Regions from separate parts of the Microbispora sp. CA-102843 genome, predicted to be linked through region 1. Evidence: predicted binding sites of a transcription regulator. Region 1 holds the regulator's gene; the other holds the start of a gene.
The links. Region 1 encodes HspR, which represses chaperone genes until heat shock. Its sites were predicted from a motif close to ANTTGAGTCNNNNNGACTCAANT; they were not measured.
Positions count from the first base shown of each region.

Region 2: the regulator HspR is predicted to act here: its motif matches at 1,741-1,763, upstream of lon (endopeptidase La).

Region 1 is NZ_JBNJNF010000001.1:9,093,676-9,100,884, reverse strand. Features, by position in the region: gene ACQEVJ_RS42385 (hypothetical protein) at 1-1,240, opposite strand, end outside; gene clpB (ATP-dependent chaperone ClpB) at 1,401-3,992, opposite strand; gene ACQEVJ_RS42375 (heat shock protein transcriptional repressor HspR) at 4,016-4,363, opposite strand; gene dnaJ (molecular chaperone DnaJ) at 4,368-5,537, opposite strand; gene grpE (nucleotide exchange factor GrpE) at 5,665-6,297, opposite strand; gene dnaK (molecular chaperone DnaK) at 6,294-7,209, opposite strand, start outside.
Region 2 is NZ_JBNJNF010000001.1:3,783,682-3,790,890, forward strand. Features, by position in the region: gene ACQEVJ_RS17695 (AIM24 family protein) at 1-29, opposite strand, end outside; gene ACQEVJ_RS17700 (MFS transporter) at 169-1,623, opposite strand; gene lon (endopeptidase La) at 1,777-4,140, shown strand; gene ACQEVJ_RS17710 (methionine ABC transporter ATP-binding protein) at 4,473-5,417, shown strand; gene ACQEVJ_RS17715 (methionine ABC transporter permease) at 5,414-6,070, shown strand; gene ACQEVJ_RS17720 (MetQ/NlpA family ABC transporter substrate-binding protein) at 6,092-6,925, shown strand; gene ACQEVJ_RS17725 (Fic family protein) at 6,993-7,209, shown strand, end outside.

The sequences.
Region 1 (7,209 bases):
CCTTGGGGTGCTCGCGCGGCAGCAGCCGCGGCACGTGCCGGCCGTCCATCGCGTCGGGCTGCACGGCCGCAGCCGTCCCCCGTCCGCGCGCGTCGTCGTGACGCTGACGCCTGTCCTTGGCTCCCTTCTTGAGCTCGCCCTCCGGCAGGGAGGAGTTCCGCGTGCCGGTCATGGGCCGGCCGGCCTGACCCGCCTGCGGGGCCGCCTGATTGGCGCTCTGGTTGGCGGCCTGGGCCGGCGCCATGGCGCCGGGCTGCTTGTGGGGGTGGTGCGCCTTGCGGTGGCGGTGGTTCCGGACCGGGAAGGTCTGCGTGCTCTGCTCCTGGCCCGAGGCGCCGCTCTGCGAACTGGTGCTGTGGGACTCGCTCTGGGGCGCGAGAGCGCCCTGTGTGCCCTGGTTCCGCGCCTCCGGCTTCTGCGCCCCCGGGTTCTGTGCTCCCGGGTTCTGCGCCCCTGGCTTCCGCATCCCCGGCTTCTGTACCCCCGGCTTCTGCGACGCCGGGCCCTGGGCCGAGTCGCCCCGGGACGCGGAGCCCGCCGGCTCGTTCTCCGGCTTGGGATGCCGGTGGCTCTTCTTCGGATGCCCCTGAACGACGGGGTGCTCCCGCTCCTGGGCGACCGGCGCGGTCCGCAGCGCCTGCGGGGCGCAGGCGTTCGCGGCGCTGGGCCTGGTCGGCGCGACAGCGAGGAGGGGCACGGTGCTCCTGGCCGGGAACAGCGTCTTGGCATCCGCCGCGGGAGCGGCGGGCGCGCGGCGCGGTTCGGAGACGGCCGTGGCGCCGGCCACGGCGTTCTGCACCGGGGCGGAGACCGCCTTCGCGGGCGCCGAGAGGGTCCTGGCGTCGGCGGGCAGCGTCTTCGCGCCCGCCGGTGCGGGCAGTGCCGCCGCGCCGCCGGGCACCGCAGCGGGCACCGCAGCGGGCACCGCAGCGGGCACCGCAGCGGGCATCGTGCCCGGCAGCGTACGGGGGCCTGGCACGGCCGGCAGGTCAGCGGGCCCCGGGACGGTGCGGGCGGTCGTGGCCGAGCCGGCGGGAAGCGAGTTGCGTCCCTGCCCGGCGGCCGCTCCGGCCGCGTCGGCGATGCTCAGCACGCCCGCCGCCGGAGCGAGGGTGGTCAGTCCTCCCGTCACGTCGCGGCCCGTGACGTCATGGCTTGTGACGTCGCGGCTTTGGGCCCGGCAGGCGTCGGCCAGCGCGCCGCCCTTCGCCATCGCCGGGCCCCCGGTCAGCCAGCTCACTCCGGCAGTGACCGCCGCGAGCGCGACGCACCGCCCTCGAATACTTCGTGATGTCCTGGACATCCACGTCCCCCTGATCGCGTACCGTAGTCCGACGAACGCCGAACGTAGCAGCGAGGAGAAAGGGCGGGGCGCGCTTGCCCCAATGGTGGGGAAGACCTTACCGAGTGGGCCGGATCGTCAGCGTGTCACCTGCCTCGTCAAAGTCGACGATTACCTCGTCGCCGTCCCGGATGGCCCCCGACAGCAGCTCCTTGGCGAGCTTGTCGCCGATGGCCGACTGGATCAGGCGGCGCAGCGGGCGGGCGCCATACAACGGGTCGTAGCCGGTCAGCGCGAGCCAGTCGCGGGCGGCGGGCGTGACGGTCAGCTTCAGCCGCCGGTCCGACAGGCGCCGGGCAAGCCGGGCGACCTGCAGGTCCACGATCTGCGACAGCTCCTCGGTGCCCAGCGCGTCGAACACGATGATGTCGTCGAGCCGGTTGAGGAACTCGGGCTTGAACGACGCCCGCACCGCGTTCAGCACGGCCTCGCGCTTGGCCCCGTTCTCCATCGCGGGGTCCACGAGGAACTGCGAGCCGATGTTCGAGGTGAGGATCAGGATCGTGTTGCGGAAGTCGACCGTGCGGCCCTGCCCGTCGGTGAGCCGGCCGTCGTCGAGCACCTGCAGCAGGATGTCGAATACCTCGGGGTGGGCCTTCTCGATCTCGTCCAGCAGCACCACGGTGTACGGCCTGCGCCGCACGGCCTCGGTGAGCTGGCCGCCCTCCTCGTAGCCGACGTATCCGGGCGGCGCGCCGACCAGGCGGGCCACGCTGTGCTTCTCGCCGTACTCGCTCATGTCGATGCGGGTCATGGCCCGCTCGTCGTCGAACAGGAACTCGGCGAGCGCCTTGGCCAGCTCGGTCTTGCCGACGCCGGTCGGGCCGAGGAAGAGGAACGAGCCGGTCGGCCGGTCGGGGTCGGCGATGCCGGCCCGGGCACGCCGTACGGCGTCGGAGACGGCCTGGACGGCCTCACGCTGGCCGATCAGGCGCTGGCCCAGCTCGTCCTCCATCCGCAGCAGCTTGGCGGTCTCGCCCTCCAGCAGCCGCCCGGCGGGGATGCCGGTCCACGAGGAGATGACCTCGGCGATGTCGTCGGGGCCGACCTCCTCTTTCACCATCGGCTCGGCCTCGGCCTCCGCCGTCTCGGCGGCCTTGGTGGCCTCGTCGAGCTCCTTCTCCAGGCGGGGGACGTCGCCGTACATGAGCCGGGACGCGGCCTCGAAGTCGCCGTCGCGCTGGGCCCGCTCGGCCGCGCCGCGCGCCTCGTCGAGCTGCTTCTTCAGCTCGCCGACCTTGTTGAGGCCGGCCTTCTCCCGCTCCCACCGGCTGACCAGGGCGTTGAGGTCCTCCTGGCGGTTGGCCAGCTCCTCGCGGAGCTTCTCCAGGCGCTGCCGGCTGGCCTCGTCGGTCTCCTTGACGAGCGCGAGCTCCTCCATCTTCAGGCGGTCCACGCTGCGCTGGAGCTGGTCGATCTCCACCGGCCGCGAGTCGATCTCCATGCGCAGCCGCGACATCGACTCGTCCACCAGGTCGATCGCCTTGTCCGGGAGGAAACGCGCCGTGATGTAGCGGTCGGAGAGCGTCGCGGCGGCGACCAGGGCGCTGTCGGAGATCTGCACCTGGTGGTGGGCCTCGTAGCGGCCCTTGAGCCCGCGCAGGATCGCGATCGTGTCCTCGACGGTCGGCTCGCCGACGTAGACCTGCTGGAACCGCCGCTCCAGGGCCGGGTCCTTCTCGATGCGCTCGCGGTATTCGTCGAGCGTGGTGGCGCCGATCATGCGCAGCTCGCCGCGGGCCAGCATGGGCTTGAGCATGTTGCCGGCGTCCATCGCGCCCTCGGCGGCGCCCGCGCCCACCATGGTGTGCAGCTCGTCGATGAACGTCACGATCTGGCCGTTGCTCTCCTTGATCTCGTTGAGCACGGCCTTGAGGCGTTCCTCGAACTCGCCGCGGTATTTCGCGCCCGCGACCATCGCGCTGAGGTCGAGCGCGACCAGGCGCTTGTTGCGCAGGCTCTCGGGCACGTCGCCCGCGACGATCCGCTGGGCGAGGCCCTCGACCACGGCGGTCTTGCCGACGCCGGGCTCGCCGATCAGCACGGGGTTGTTCTTGGTGCGGCGCGACAGCACCTGGACGACCCGGCGGATCTCGCTGTCGCGGCCGATCACCGGGTCGAGCTTGCCGGAACGCGCCCGCTCGGTGAGGTCGACGCCGTACTTCTCCAGCGCCTGGTAGGTGTCCTCAGGGGTCTCGCTGGTCACCCTGGCATGCCCGCGGACCTTCTCGAACGCCTCGAGCAGCGCGTTGGGGGTGGCGCCCGCGGCCTTCAGCAGGTCGGAGACCTGCCCGCCGTCGGTGGCGAGCCCGACCAGCAGGTGCTCGGTCGAGACGTACTCGTCCTCGAGCTGCTTGGCCCGCTGCGCGGCGGTGTTGAGCACGGTCAGCAGCTGGCGTGAGCTGGACGGCGCGCTCACGGTGGAGCCCTGCGCCTTCGGCAGCCGGTCGAGCAGATCCTCGGCCTGGGCGCGCAGGTGCCGGGGGTCGGCGCCGACGGCCTGCAGCAGCGACCCGGCGATGCCGCCGTTCTGCGCCAGCAGGGTCGTCAGCAGGTGCGCGGGCGCGACCTCGGGGTTGCCGTCGGCCGCGGCGCGCCGGACGGCCGCGGACAGTGCCTCCTGGCTCTTCTGGGTGAACTTGTAGTCCATATGTGAATGCCTCGTTTCGCCGGTCAGGCAGGTGGCAGTTCGTAGCGGACCAGTGCCCGCAACATCGTGAGCTCACCCCTGAGCTGGGTGACCTCCTCGCGCAGGCGCATGTTCTCGGTTTCGAGTTCGAGGATGCGCTTGATGCCGGCGAGGTTGATGCCGTGCTCCTGGGAGAGCCGCTGGACCTCGCGCAGAAGCACGATGTCCCTTGTCGAATACAGCCGCCCCCGCCCGGCCGTACGGCCGGGGCTGACGAGGCCGAGCCGGTCGTACTGGCGCAGCGTCTGCGGGTGCAGCCCGGACAGCTGGGCGGCTACGGAGATCACATAGACGGGGGTGTCGTCGGAGATGTCGAAAAACCTGGCATCCATCGGCTCACTCGCTTCTGGCCTGCTTGATCAGCTCTTCGCGAAGGTCCTGGCCCTCCGTGGCGTTCCTGAACTCCTCGAGGGCCGCGCGGGCCTTGTCGTCGAGGTTCTGGGGCACCGTGACCTGGACGGTGACCAGCAGGTCGCCCTTCGTGCCGTCCTTGCGGGAGGCCCCCCGGCCGCGCACTCGGAACGTCCGCCCGTTGGGCGTTCCCTCCGGGATGCGCAGGGTCACCGGCATCCCCCGCAGCGTCGGCACCTTGATCTCGGCGCCGAGCGCGGCCTCGGGGAAGGTGACGGGGACCGTGACGGTCAGGTTCTCCCCGCTGCGCCCGAACACGGGGTGCGGCTTGACGTGGACCAGCACGTAGAGGTCGCCGGCCGGGCCGCCGTTCTCGCCGGGCGCGCCCTTGGCCTTGATCCTGATGCGCTGGCCGTCGCCGACCCCGGCCGGGATGCGGGCCTGGATCGTACGGGTGCTCTTGCCGCGCCCGCTGCCCTCGCAGACGGGGCAGGGGTCGTCGACCACCAGGCCCCGGCCGCGGCAGTCGCGGCACGGCTCGGAAAAGGCGAAGTTGCCGAGGTTGCGGCTGGCCGCCCCGGTTCCCTCGCAGGTCGGGCAGACCCGCGGCGTGGTGCCCGCCTTCGCCCCCGTGCCGCCGCAGGCGGTGCAGGCGGCCGAACTGGTGAGCCGGAGGGACACGGTGGTGCCGTCGACCGCCTCGCCGAAGGCGAGCGTCACCTCCGACTCGATGTCCTGGCCGCGCCGTGGCCGGGCGGTGGTCGTGCGCGTGCCCGCTCCGCCCCGGTTGAACAGCCCCCCGAACAGGTCCCCGATGCGCTCGCCCGACCCCGTGCCGCCGAACAGGTCGCCGAGGTCGAAGTTGAAGCCGCCGCCGGCCCGGGTCCCGCCCGCGCCGGCGTAGCCGCCGAGCCCCGACCCGAAGAGCGTGCGCGCCTCGTCGTACTCCTTGCGCCGCTTGACGTCGGAGAGCACGTCGTACGCCTCGGAGACCTCCTTGAACTTCTCCTCGGTCTCCTTGTTCCCCGGGTTGGCGTCGGGGTGGTACTGGCGGGCGAGCTTGCGGTAGGCCTTCTTGATCTCCTCCGCGCTCGCGGACTTGGGCACACCAAGGACGGCGTAGTAGTCCTTTTCCAAGTAGTCCTTGGTGCTCATCTATCGCTTCCTTCGCACACGAAAGGGGAGTGAATCGGTGTTCTCGCGGCCGTCCCCGCGGCTGTCGTCGCGGGTGCCCTCGCGGGTCTCTCCCGATCTTCGCCGATCGGGAGAGACCTCCGCGGTTTCAGTTCTCGTCCGGCCCGCCGGAGCCGGCCGCCGTCTCCTCCGGCGCCGCCTCCTCGCTCGGCTCGGCGACGGCCACGCGGGCGGCGCGCAGGATCCGGTCGTTGATCCGGTAGCCCGGCTGGAGGATCTCGACGCACGTCGGCTCGGTCACCTCCGCCGAGTAGCTGTGCAGCAGGGCCTCGTGCACGGTCGGGTCGAAGGGGTCGCCCTTCGCGCCGTACACGGTCAGGCCCAGCTTGCCGACGGTCGCCTCCAGCGACTCGCTCACCTTCGCGAAGCCGCCGGTGAGCTCACCGTGGTCGCGCGCGCGGCCGATGTCGTCGAGCACCGGCAACAGTTCGGTCAGCACGTTCGCGACGGCCTGCTCCTTGACGGCGATCCGGTCGCGCTCGACCCGCTTGCGGTAGTTGCTGAACTCCGCCTGAAGCCGCTGGAGGTCGGCGGTGCGCTCGGCGAGCAGGTCCGTCGCGGACCCCTCGGCGGGCGCCGCCGCCGTCTCCGTGCCCTGGTCGCCGGGGGCGGCCTCGGGCACGCCCCCGGCGGCCTCGCGGGCCTTGCCGGTCTCCGGGTCGATCTTGCGGTTGTCGCGGATCACCGGCTCCTCCTCGGGGCCGTTCTCACGCGGGCTCACTTGCGGCCGCCCTCCCGCTCGTCGTCGACGATTTCAGCCTCGACCACGTCCTCGTCGGCCTTCGCCTGCGCGTCCTCCGCGCCCGCGCCGGCCGCGGCGCCCTCGGCACCGGCCTGTGACTGGGCGTAGATGGCCGAGCCCATCTTCTGGCTGACCGTGGCGAGCTTCTCGGCGGCGGTGCGGATGACGGGGATGTCGGTGCCCTCCAGCGCCTTCTTCAGCTCGGCGAGCGAGTCGTTGACCTCGGTCTTCACGTCGGCCGGGACCTTCTCGTCGTTCTCGCGGAGGAACTTCTCCGTCTGGTAGGCCAGCGCGTCCGCGTTGTTGCGGACCTCGGCCTCCTCACGGCGCTGCTTGTCGTCCTCGGCGTAGGACTCCGCCTCGCGCATCATGCGCTCGATGTCCTCCTTGCCCAGGGCCGAGCCGCCGGTGATGGTCATCGACTGCTCCTTGCCCGTGCCGAGGTCCTTCGCCGAGACGTTCACGATGCCGTTGGCGTCGATGTCGAAGGTGACCTCGATCTGCGGGATGCCGCGCGGTGCCGGGGCGATGCCGGTCAGCTCGAAGGTGGCCAGCTTCTTGTTGTACGCCGCGATCTCGCGCTCGCCCTGGTAGACCTGGATCTGCACCGACGGCTGGTTGTCCTCGGCCGTGGTGAAGACCTCCGAGCGCTTGGTCGGGATCGTCGTGTTGCGCTCGATGATCTTGGTGAAGATCCCGCCCTTGGTCTCGATGCCCAGGCTGAGCGGGGTGACGTCGAGCAGCAGGACGTCCTTGACCTCGCCCTTGAGGACACCGGCCTGGAGCGCGGCGCCGATGGCGACGACCTCGTCCGGGTTCACGCCCTTGTTGGGCTCCTTGCCGCCGGTCAGCTCCTTGACCAGCTCGGACACGGCCGGCATACGGGTGGAG
Region 2 (7,209 bases), 5.3 Mb from region 1:
TTCAGGTTCCCGAAGAGCGCGCTGCGCATGGAGGGTCCTTCGATGAGTGTGATCGTGCATGGGTAGTGACGATCGGGGAGGGGGCTCCGGTTCCGCGCCCGGCGACCGGACCAGGCATGCGACCTCCCCCGGACCCCGGCCTTCCGCCGTGCCTCAACTCGCCGTGCCTCAACTCGTCGGGGGGCGGGGGTCGAGGGGTGGTGCGTCGACCGGGCAGCCGGGGGCGGGCGGTTCGGGCGCGGCCGCGAGGACGTTCGTCCTGATCGTGACGAACGTGATGACCGCCGCGACGGCCATCATGGCCGCGCCGACCAGCATCGACGTGTGGAACCCCCGGGTGAACGCGGCCGGCGAGTCGTAGGCGTCCCCCGCCAGCCCCACCAGTGGCGGGACGGCGGCGACGGCCAGGAGGCCGCCCGTCCTGGCCAGGGCGTTGTTGACCCCGCTGGCGACGCCCGCGTACCGCTCCTCCGCCGTGGCGAGCACGGTCGCGGTGAGCGGGGCGACGGCGGCGGACAGGCCGAGCCCGAACACGACCGCCGCGGGCAGCACGTCGGCGAGGTAGGACGAGCCCGGGGCGATGCGGCTCATGAGCAGCAACCCGGCCGCGCACAGGAGGATCCCTCCCGTCATGGGCAGGCGCGGGCCCACTTTCGCCGCCAGTTCGCCGGCCCGGGGCGACAGCAGCAGCATGAGGATCGTGACCGGGAGCATCGCCGACCCGGCGGCGACCGGAGAGAGTCCGGCCGACACCTGGAGCTGGACGACCAGCAGGAAGAACACCAGGCCCATCGCCGCGTACATGACCAGCGTGACGACGTTGACCGCGGTGAACTCCCGCGAGGCGAACACTCCCACGGGGACGAGGGACCGGGGCGAGCGCCGGATCTCCACCACCACGAAGCAGGCGGCCAGGACGAGCCCGGCGGCCAGCGGCACCAGCCCGTCGCCCGCCAGGATCAGGCCGTACGTCAGCCCGGCCAGCGCGGGTGCGGCGAGGACGGTTCCGAGCACGTCGAAGCGGCCGTGCGGCCCGGCGTCCCGGGTCTCGGGCACGTGCCGGGCGGCGACGCCGACCACGACGGCCGCGAGCGGCAGGTTGAGCAGGAACACCCACCGCCAGCCGGCCGCCTCCACGAGCCATCCGCCGAGCAGCGGCCCGAGGGCGGCGGCCACGCCGCCTAACCCCGACCAGGCGCCGACGGCGCGCGGCCGGTCGTCCGGTGCGTAGCTCGCCTGGATGATCGCCAGGGACCCGGGGATCAGCAGGGCCCCGCCGATGCCCTGGAGCGCACGGGCGAGCACGAGCACGGGCGTGTTCGGCGCGGCCCCGCAGAGGGCGGAGGCCAGGGCGAACCAGACGACCCCGGCGACGAAGACCTTCCGCCTGCCGAGCCGGTCGCCCAGCGACCCGCCCAGCAGGATCAGCGCGGCCATGGTGAGCGTGTAGGCGTTCACGGTCCACTGGAGGCCGGACATCCCGGCGTGGAGGTCGCGCCCGAGGGCGGGGAGGGCCACGTTGACCACGGTGCCGTCGAGGGTCGCCATGCCCGACCCCAGGACCGTGGTCAGCAGCACCCACCGGCCTGGCGCCGAACGAAGCCGGATATGTCCGGATGTCATGGACGCCATCATGCGTTACCCGGGGGAGTGGGCGCGCATCGCGGCAAGGACGATTACACGATTACGATCGCTCACAGCGAACTGACGCAGAACAGGGAACAGGATCGGACTCCTGTTAGTTGAGCCGACATAACTCAACCTATTGGAGTGCTGATGTCCCAGATCCTTCCCGTCCTCCCGCTGGACGACGAGGTCGTCCTGCCCGGCATGGTCGTGCCGCTCGATCTGTCGGCCTCCGAGGTCCGCGCCGCCATCGACGCCGCCCGCGCCAATGGCGAGAGCACGGTCCTGCTGGTGCCCCGGATAGACGGCCGCTACGGCCCGGTGGGGGTGAGCGCGGTCGTGGAACAGGTCGGCCGGCTGCCGGGCGGAGAGCCCGCGGCCGTGGTGCGTGGCGTCGACCGCATGCGCGTCGGCACCGGCACCACCGGCCCCGGCGCGGCGCTGTGGGTCGAGGCGACCGTGCTGGAGCCGGTCGCCGCTGGGCCGAGGGCCGAGGAGCTCGCCAAGGAGTACAAGGCGCTCACCACCACGATCCTGCAGAAGCGGGGGGCGTGGCAGGTGGTCGACGCGGTCAACCAGATCAAGGAACCCGCCGTCCTCGCCGACAGCGCGGGGTACGCCCCCTGGCTGCAGGCGCCGCAGAAGCTGCTGCTCCTGGAGACCCCGGACCCGGCCGAGCGGCTGGACAAGCTGGTCGGCTGGGCCCGCGACCACCTGGCCGAGCTGGACGTCGCGGAGACCATCCGCAAGGACGTCCAGGAGGGCATGGAGAAGCAGCAGCGCGAGTTCCTGCTCCGCCAGCAGCTCGCGGCCGTGCGCAAGGAGCTCGCCGACCTCAACGGCGACCCCTCCGACGAGGAGGAGGACTACCGCGCCCGCATCGAGGCCGCCGACCTGCCGGAGAAGGTCAGGGAGGCCGCGCTCAAGGAGGTCGGCAAGCTGGAGCGGGCCTCCGACCAGTCGCCCGAGAGCGGCTGGATCCGCACCTGGCTCGACACCGTGCTCGACATCCCGTGGAACGTCCACACGACCGACGAGTACGACATCGCCGGGGCCCGTGCGGTGCTCGACGCCGACCACACCGGCCTGGACGACGTGAAGGACCGCATCGTGGAATACCTCGCGGTGCGCAAGCGCAGGGCCGACAAGGGCCTCGGCGTGGTCGGCGGCCGCCGCAGCGGCGCCGTTCTCGCGCTGGCCGGGCCTCCCGGAGTCGGCAAGACCTCGCTCGGCGAGTCGGTCGCCCGCGCCATGGGCCGCAAGTTCGTCCGCGTCGCCCTCGGCGGCGTCCGCGACGAGGCGGAGATCCGCGGTCACCGGCGCACGTACGTGGGGGCGATGCCCGGCCGCATCGTCCGGGCGATCCGCGAGGCGGGCTCGATGAACCCGGTCGTGCTGCTCGACGAGATCGACAAGGTCGGCGCCGACTACCGGGGCGACCCGACGGCGGCGCTGCTCGAGGTGCTCGACCCGGCGCAGAACCACACGTTCCGCGACCACTACCTGGAGGTCGAGCTCGACCTGAGCGACGTGCTGTTCCTCGCCACGGCCAACGTGCTGGAGCAGGTGCCCGGGCCGCTGCTCGACCGCATGGAGATCGTCACGCTCGACGGCTACACCGAGGACGAGAAGGTCGCCATCGCCCGCGACCACCTGCTCCCGCGCAACCTGGAGAAGGCCGGCCTCACCGCCGACGACGTGACGGTGAAGGAGGCGGCGCTGCGCCGCCTGGCCGGCGAGTACACCCGCGAGGCCGGCGTCCGCTCTCTCGAGCGCTCGATCGCCCGGATCCTGCGCAAGGCGACGGCGAAGGTCGCTCTCGGCGAGGCCGAGCTCCCGGTGACGGTCGCGGCCGACGACCTGGTCTCCTACCTGGGCCGGCCGCGCCACGTGCCCGAGTCGTCCCTGCCGGAGGCCCGGCAGCGTACGGCGGTGCCGGGCGTGGCGACCGGCCTCGCGGTGACCGGCGCGGGCGGCGACGTCCTCTACGTCGAGGCGTCGCTGGCCGACCCGGAGACCGGGGCGACCGGTGTGACCCTGACCGGCCAGCTCGGCGACGTGATGAAGGAGTCGGCGCAGATCGCGCTGTCCTTCCTGCGGTCGCGGGGCGCCGAGCTGGAGCTGCCGGTGGGGTCGCTCAAGGACAGGTCGGTGCACATCCACGTGCCCGCGGGCGCGGTGCCGAAGGACGGCCCGTCGGCCGGAGTCACGATGACCACCGCCCTGGCCTCGCTGCTGTCGGGCCGGCCGGTCCGCGCCGACGTGGCGATGACCGGCGAGGTGTCCCTCACCGGGCGGGTGCTGCCCATCGGCGGCGTCAAGCAGAAGCTGCTGGCCGCCCACCGGGCCGGGATCGCCACCGTGCTCATCCCGGCGCGCAACGAGCCCGACCTGGACGACGTCCCGGCCGAGGTGCTGGCCGACCTCACCGTCCACGCGGTGGGCGACGTCCGCGAGGTCCTCGACCTGGCCCTCACCCCGGCGACGGTGGCCCAGCAGCAGGCGGCCGCCTGACCCTTCCGCGCGCACGGCCCGCGTCTCCGCACAGGAGGCGCGGGCCTCTGTGATTAAGGACACATTCCCGGTATGGAATAAGGAGTACCTCACTCCTGTTTCAGCCGGTCGTGAGCGTATCGAACCTGGTGAACCCGCCCGAGCGAGGGTGTCCCGCGGTCTGAGCCATCTGTCCGCACCCTCACGAAGGCACTTCCTGATGACGCTCTCCCCACTGCCCGATCTGATCCTGCGCCGGATCACGCATCTGCCCTTCCCGCCCGGCACGCGCTAGCCGTGTTTCCCGCGAGGCGAAACACGGAGTCGGCCCAGACGTCTTCGAAGGACAGCAAGTGATCACGGTTTCCGGCCTGCGCAAGGCCTACGGCGACGTCGTCGCGCTCGACGGCGTCGACCTCCACGTCGGCAAGGGCGAGGTCTTCGGCGTGCTCGGGCGCAGCGGCGCCGGCAAGAGCACCCTGCTGCGCTGTGTCAACCTGCTCGAACGTCCCGACGAGGGCGTGGTGACCGTCGACGGGCGCGAGCTGACCGCCCTCGGCGCGGCCGACCTGCGCCGTGCCCGCCAGCGCATCGGCATGATCCACCAGCACTTCGCGCTGCTGTCGTCGCGCACGGTGGCGGGCAACGTCGCCTTCCCGCTGGAGGTCATGGGCGTCGGCCGGGCCGCGCGGGCCCGGCGCGTCGCGGAGATGCTCGATCTCGTGGGCCTGGCCGACCGCGCCGGGGCCTACCCCGCGCAGCTGTCCGGCGGCCAGAAGCAGCGGGTCGGCATCGCGCGGGCGCTCGCCGCCGAGCCGTCGGTGCTGCTGTCGGACGAGGCCACCTCCGCGCTCGACCCCGCCACGACCCAGTCGATCCTGGCGCTGCTGCGGCGGCTCAACCGGGAGCTGGGGCTGACCATCCTGCTCATCACCCACGAGATGGACGTCATCAAGGCCGTCTGCGACTCGGCGGCGATCATGAGTGACGGGCGGATCGCCGAGGCGGGCCCGATCCCCGACCTGCTCGCCACGCCCGGGTCGCGCCTGGCGGCCGAGCTGTTCCCGCTGCCGCCCGCCGAGCCCGGCACCGTGACGGTCGCCCTGGCCGCGGACGAGACCCTGCTGTCGCGTCTCGCGCGTACGCACGACGTGGACGTCGCCATCGCCGGAGGCGCGGTGGAACAGGTCGCGGGGGTCCCGGCGGGCCGGCTGCGGCTGCGGATCACCGGGGCCGGTACGGCCGCCGCCCTCGCCGACCTGCGCGAGCGCGGCCTGCTGGTGGAGGAGGACGCATGACCTGGTCGGAGATGAGCCCCCTGTTGTGGGAGGCCACCGGGCAGACCGCCGTGATGGTGGGCTGGTCCACGTTGTTCACCGTGCTGTTCGGGCTGCCGCTCGGCGTCTGTCTGGCCGGGACGGACCGGGGCGGGCTGTTCCCCGCACCCGCGGTGCGGCGCGTGCTCGGCCTGGTCGTCAACGTGGGGCGGTCGCTGCCCTTCATCGTCCTCATGATCGCGGTCATCCCGGTGACCCGTGTGCTCACCGGCACCACGATCGGGACCGCCGCCGCGGTGGTCCCGCTGACGATCGGCGCGGTGCCCTTCTTCGCCCGGCTGGTCGAGACGGCGCTGCGCGAGGTCGGCCGCGACGTCGTGCAGGCGGCCGAGGCGATGGGGGCGGGCCGCGTGACGATCGTGACGCGCGTCCTGCTGCCCGAAGCGCTGCCCGGCCTGGTCGCCGGGCTGACCGTCACCGTGGTCACGCTCATCTCCTACTCGGCGATGGCCGGGGTGATCGGCGGCGGCGGGCTCGGCGACCTCGCCGTCCGCTACGGATACCAGCGGTTCGAGACCACGCTCATGGTCGTCACCGTGGTCGTCCTGGTCGTCGTGGTGCAGCTCGCGCAGACCCTGGGCGACGCCGTCGCGCGTCGTCTTTCTCACCGTTAACCCATAAAGGAGTTTTGTCCCATGCGTAGAACGCTCGGCCTCGTCATCGCCGCCGTGGTCGCGCTCGTGTTGTCCGCCTGCGGGTCCTCGTCTTCGGACACGTCGACCGCCTCCGGAACGGCGGCGGCGGACGCCCCGCTCAAGGTCGGCGTGAGCCCGGTGCCGCACGCGCAGATCATGAAGTACGTGGCCGACAACCTGGCCGCCGCGAAGGGCCTGAAGCTGGAGATCGTCGAGTTCAGTGACTATGTGCAGCCCAACCTGCAGCTCCAGGACGGCCAGCTCGACGCCAACTACTTCCAGCACAAGCCCTACCTGGACGACTTCAACGCCTCCAAGGGCACGAAGCTGAGCTTCGTCGCCCCGGTGCACCTGGAGCCGCTCGGCCTGTACTCCAAGAAGGTCAAGGACCTCGCCTCCCTGCCGCAGGGCGGCACGGTCGCGGTGCCCAACGACGCGACCAACCTCGGCCGGGCGCTCAAGCTGCTCGCCGACAACGGCGTGGTCACGCTCAAGGACGGGGTGGGCACCGCCGCGACCGAGCGCGACGTGACCGGCAACCCGAAGGACCTGACCTTCCGTCCGCTGGAGGCCGCGCAGCTCCCGCGCTCGCTCGACGACGTGGACGCCGCCGTGATCAACGGCAACTACGCCCTGGAGGCGAACCTCAACCCGTCCTCCGACTCGCTGGTGCTGGAGAAGGCCGAGGGCAACCCGTACGCCAACGGCCTGGTGGTCGCCCAGGGGCACGAGAGCGACCCGCGGGTGAAGACCCTGATCGGGCTGCTCACCGGCCCCGAGGTGAAGAAGTACATCGAGGACACGTTCAAGGGCTCGGTCATCCCCGCCTCCTGACGCGCACATAAGTGGACGAATCATCCGGTCGCTTGACCGGATGATTCGTCCATGCTGTCATGGCCCCATGTTGTACGGCACGCCGGCACTGGAGGCCGCGGACGAGAAGGTGCTCGCCGAGATCGAGGAGATGCGGCGGGACCTGAAATACCGGCTGGCGGAGGCCCACCGCTGGGACGGTCTGCTGCGGCGGCAGTTGCAGGCGCGGGCGATCCAGGGGTCGAACTCCATCGAGGGCTACCGCGCCAGCGTCGAGGACATCGAGTCGATCATGTCCGGTGAGG